DNA from 2 places in the Levilactobacillus sp. FUA 3915 genome. Region 1 is predicted to be linked to the other one. Evidence: riboswitches for the same ligand, from Rfam matches in the RefSeq annotation. Region 1 holds a riboswitch; the other holds the start of a gene.
What was found. A riboswitch is a leader RNA that binds a small molecule or an ion and turns the genes downstream of it on or off. The one in region 1 is predicted to bind lysine.
Positions count from the first base shown of each region.

Region 1 (2,405 bases):
GAGTTGCGGGCGGTCACCTCAAGGTGGTACGTCTCTTCCGACCGGCCCGCCAAGAGTGGCGCCACGTCGCGGTAATCTCCAATTAACAGGGTAAACTCGGGCGCAGCGAAGCGTTGTACGTTGGCTGGAACCTTATCAGCGGGAATATTTTCTTGCACGTAAGCTTTCACGGGCGTTACCTTTTCGGCGGTGCCAATGTACCTGATAATTTCTTCCGCAGTCATCTTTTTCATCAATTTTCCTCCTATATAATAAGCACCCGTTGCCGGCCAATTTGATGCTGGCCGATTCAGCTATGCGTCTCATTTTCTAAATTCATCGGTTTATAAATAGCTCTCATCCAACCGTGTCAGATCCGCAAAGGTCTCGCGGCGAACCACGACCTTAGCCTGGCCATTTTCAACGAAGACGACCGCGGGCCGCGGGTTGCGGTTGTAGTTGGACGCCATCGAGTAACCGTAAGCACCGGTGTCCAGCATGGCAATCAAATCGCCGGGTTCCGTGCGGGGCAGCTTGGCTTGGTCGACGAGAATGTCGCCGGACTCACAGTATTTTCCGGCCAGATGGACGGTTTCCTGTTGTGGGGCGTTGAGCTTGTTAGCCACCACCGCCTCGTATTGTGCCTGGTACAAAGCTGGTCGAATGTTATCGCCCATCCCCCCATCGACACTCAGGTAGGAGGTCAGGTTGGGAATATCCTTGCGCGACCCGACCGTGTAGAGGTTGTAGCCGGCGGGACCCACGATGGACCGACCCGGTTCGATCCAAATCTCGGGGAGGTCTAAGTTCGCTTCCGCTGCACTGGCCTTCAGGGTGGCGGCGATGTGTTGAATGAACACATCCGGGCCAATGGCTTCGTCGGCCGCCGTGTACGTAATGCCAAAGCCACCGCCGAGGTTCAAGATTTGCGGCACGAAGTCGAAATCATCGCGCCACTCGGCGGCAATGCTGACCAACTTTTGGACCAGCATTTCAAAGCCGGCGACTCCAAAGATCTGCGAGCCGATGTGGGCGTGAATCCCGATCAGGTGCATCTGTGGCACCGCCAGGACTTCCTGCAGGGCCCGGGTGGCTTGTCCGGAGGCAACGTCGAAGCCAAATTTGCTATCGACCTGACCGGTTTGCGTGTAGCGGTGGGTGTGGGCGGAAATGCCCGGTGTCAGCCGCAACATCACGTTGACGCTAGCCCCTTTGACGGCGAGGACTTCCTTGAGCAACTGAATCTCGTGGAAATTGTCCAGGATGATGACGCCAACGCCGTGGTCCACGGCCATGGTCAGTTCGGCCACCGATTTGTTATTGCCGTGGAAGCTGAAACGCTCGGCCGGGAACCCGGCTTGTAACGCGGTATACAGCTCGCCGCCGGATACGACGTCGGCGTGCAGGCCCTCTTCCTTAATGACCTGATACATGGCCACGGTTGCGAAGGCCTTGCTGGCATAACTAATTTGATAACGAAGCCCGCTCTGGTCAAAGCTTTCACGGAAGTCCTGAATCTGTTGGCGAATGTTGCCGACATCGTAAACCACTAATGGCGTGCCGAAGTCTCGTGCGAGTTGCGTGGCATCCACCCCACCTAACAACAGATGTCCTTGTTCATTGGCTTGTAAATCACGACTAATCATCTCTCAACCACCCTTTCGTTACGGGACAAAAAAAGGATCTCTTTGCTTACAAACAAAGAGATCCCAGAAATTTGCATTCTGCATCGTATTCGTCGTAAGCGCCCCGTAGCAGACATTTTTGCTACGACAGTCCGGGTTTTATTCAAACCACGTCCCAGCTAATCAGCCACTGAATTGACTGACGCTTCGGCAACCGCCCCTTTCCACAAGCTCCTAGTCCATTCAGGGACTCCCTTGCGTACTGATGTTGGTTGCAACCTCTTATTTGATGTTGGTATTAGATTAAAGCAATTCTCATAATTCGTCAAGGCTTCTGACGCAAATTCACAATGTTTTCTAACTTTACAAACTGGATTCAGAAAGTTTCGCTTGATTTAATCCGGAAAACTGCTAAAGTTGCCATTAAAAATAAATGTGAGTTTCAAACTAACTTTGAGGTGATTTTTGTGAAAGTCGTTAAGTTTGGTGGTAGTTCACTGGCCACCGGCGAACAATTTGATAAGGTCGTTAACATTATTCGAGCGGACCCGGAGCGTCAGGTCATCGTGACCTCGGCCCCCGGCAAACGGGCTAAAACGGACGTCAAAGTGACCTCGGCCCCCGGCAAACGGGCTAAAACGGACGTCAAAGTGACCGATCTGTTGATCCAATACGCCCAGCAGGTCCTGGCGCAACAGGACTTTTCAGCCACGGTCGCCCAGATTACGAATCGCTACCAGGACATCAGTGATCACTTTGCGTTACCGGCCGCAACGCTCCAGACCATCACCCACAAGCTTG
Region 1 covers NZ_CP168704.1:3,020,355-3,022,759, forward strand. Annotated here, with positions in the region: gene dapD (2,3,4,5-tetrahydropyridine-2,6-dicarboxylate N-acetyltransferase) at 1-233, opposite strand, end outside; gene lysA (diaminopimelate decarboxylase) at 324-1,625, opposite strand; lysine riboswitch at 1,714-1,896, opposite strand; gene ACEPST_RS14005 (aspartate kinase) at 2,072-2,405, shown strand, end outside.

Region 2 (2,405 bases), 860 kb from region 1:
TATGAACGGGGGCAACGTCAACTTCGCTCAGCGGAATCAACTTGGTGTGCTTCTTAATCTTGTAGCCAATGTACAGGACTAAGACCAATGGCACACTGATATAGGTGACTAAGACTTGTTCCCAGTTACCTGAGAAGAAGGATTGTGGGTCCTGCCCAACAATCACAGCCACACAGAGAATCAACGCCAGGATGGGTCCAATTGGGAACCACTTTGCGTGATAGCTCAGTTCGGACAGCTTGTGTCCTTGCTTGATGAATGCTCGACGGAACCGGTAATGTGACAGCGCAATCCCGAACCAAGCGATGAACCCGGTCAACCCACTAGCGGCAACCAGCCACATGTAGATTTGCGGACCCGCAATACTACTGATAAAGGTCAAGGCAGCAACAATGGTCGTGGCGAACAAGGCAGGATAAGGAATCCCGTTCTTCCCAGTCTTTTCGAACAATTGTGGGGCGTAGCCTTCCTTAGACAGGGAGTACAGCATCCGCGTGGAAGCGTACATCCCCGAGTTGGCAGCGGAAATTACGGACGTTAAGATAACAGCGTTCATCACACTAGCGGCAGCGGCCAAGCCGGCACGCTGGAAGACCAACGTGAAAGGACTGATGGCGATGTCGGTTGCGGAAGAACCTAACAGATCCTTACTGGTGTAAGGTAATACGGCGGCAATCACAAAAATAGCTAAAATGTAGAATAAGATAATCCGCCAGAATACGGAATTGATGGCCTTGGGAACACTGTGTGCTGGATCTTCAGATTCACCAGCGGTAATCCCAACCAATTCAGTTCCTTGGAACGAGAACCCAGCAACCACGAAGACACTCAGGATTGCGGGGAAGCCCCCAACGAATGGGGCCTTCTTGTACGTGAAGTTTTCCAAGCCAGTGGCGTGACCACCCATGATTCCCACGATGGTCATTAACCCAACGGCTAAGAAGACGAAGATGGTGACAACCTTGATCAAGGACATCCAGAATTCCGTTTCACCAAAGGCTTGGACGGCCAAGGCGTTGATCAGGAAGACGATGCCTAACGCAATGGCACTCCAGATCCAGCTTGGGACCCCGGGTAACCAAAACTTCATGACCAGTGCGGCAGTTGAAATATCAACGGCAACCGTAATGGCCCAGTTGAACCAGTAGTTCCAGCCCATGGCAAACCCTAAGGCTGGATCAACGTACTTGGCTGAGTAAGCAGCGAACGAGCCAGAGATTGGCATGTTCGTGGCCATTTCACCCAAGCTGGTCATCAGGAAGTACACCATCAGACCCATGGCAACGTAAGCCACCAGCGCACCACCAGGCCCGGCCGTTGAAATAGCCGACCCACTGGCGACGAATAACCCGGTCCCAATACAGCCACCTAACGCGATCATTGAGACGTGACGTGTCTTGAGGCCCCGCTTGACCTGATCAGAGGCCCCGCTGGTTGTTGCGTTTGTCATACTTTGTTCCATAAATGTTTCCTCCTTCTTATTTTAGAAGGACTTCCTCGAAACGACCCAGTGAACTAAAAAATCTCCTTCGCAATAAAAGCCCGCGAAAGAGATTGGAAAATTCATTATTCCAAGTCAATATCGTTGAAAGCGCCCCGCAACCCCTATTCGGCTGCGACAGTCCCTGATTTATTCAACCAGGACCCAACCTACACGCTATGTCCTCACGTGCAGGTTTCGGCGACCGCCCCTTTTGCTTTCCGTCTGCGATGTTGACCCATCTCAGGAAAGCGACTCTTGTTGGTCGCACCTCTTCTATTCGATACTCTGTAGTATACGCATCCCTACCAAATATTGCAAGATGAAATTTCGATTAGAATGCATTATTTTTCTACTGGTTGCAGCGTCAACCGATACAAAGCCTGTGGGGCCACGGGTTCACCCGTGATGCTGGGCCCGACAAAATGGTCCAAGACCAGCTGAAAGCCTAACTTTTCTAAGACCCGGGCCGACCGGTGATTGCTGAGGTAGCAGGTTGCCCAGACGGTCTGTGGCTGCTGACTCGCCTGCCGGACCAGTTGCAGACTGCCGTCCAAGGCTTCGGGCATGATGCCCTGCCCCCAGTCGATGGGGTCCAGGAAATACCCCAGGTCATACTCACCTGTGCTTGGCTCACCCGCGTCCCCGGTGTGCTGATAAAATAAAATCGTCCCCATGAAGCGGCGCGTCGCCTTGTCTTCTATGGTAAACGCAAAGGGACTTTGGCGGTCGGCCGCCAACCACCGTTTAACCTGTTCCGGGTCCGCATCGGCGGGTGACCCGTTCGCCGCGGCCACGGCCGGCAGCGTCAACAGGCGTTGATACCCCGGGAAGTCACTCTCAGTCAGCGGCCGTAACCGCACCCGCGCCGTCTCACTCATTTTCTCCATCACCTGACCCCCTCATTTCTCATCATCCCCGCACC
Region 2 covers NZ_CP168704.1:2,157,066-2,159,470, reverse strand. Annotated here, with positions in the region: gene ACEPST_RS09980 (amino acid permease) at 1-1,462, opposite strand, end outside; lysine riboswitch at 1,582-1,764, opposite strand; gene ACEPST_RS09975 (GNAT family N-acetyltransferase) at 1,825-2,370, opposite strand.
Region 2: linked by a shared signal. The riboswitch ahead of ACEPST_RS09980 (amino acid permease) and the one ahead of lysA (diaminopimelate decarboxylase) in region 1 are both predicted to bind lysine.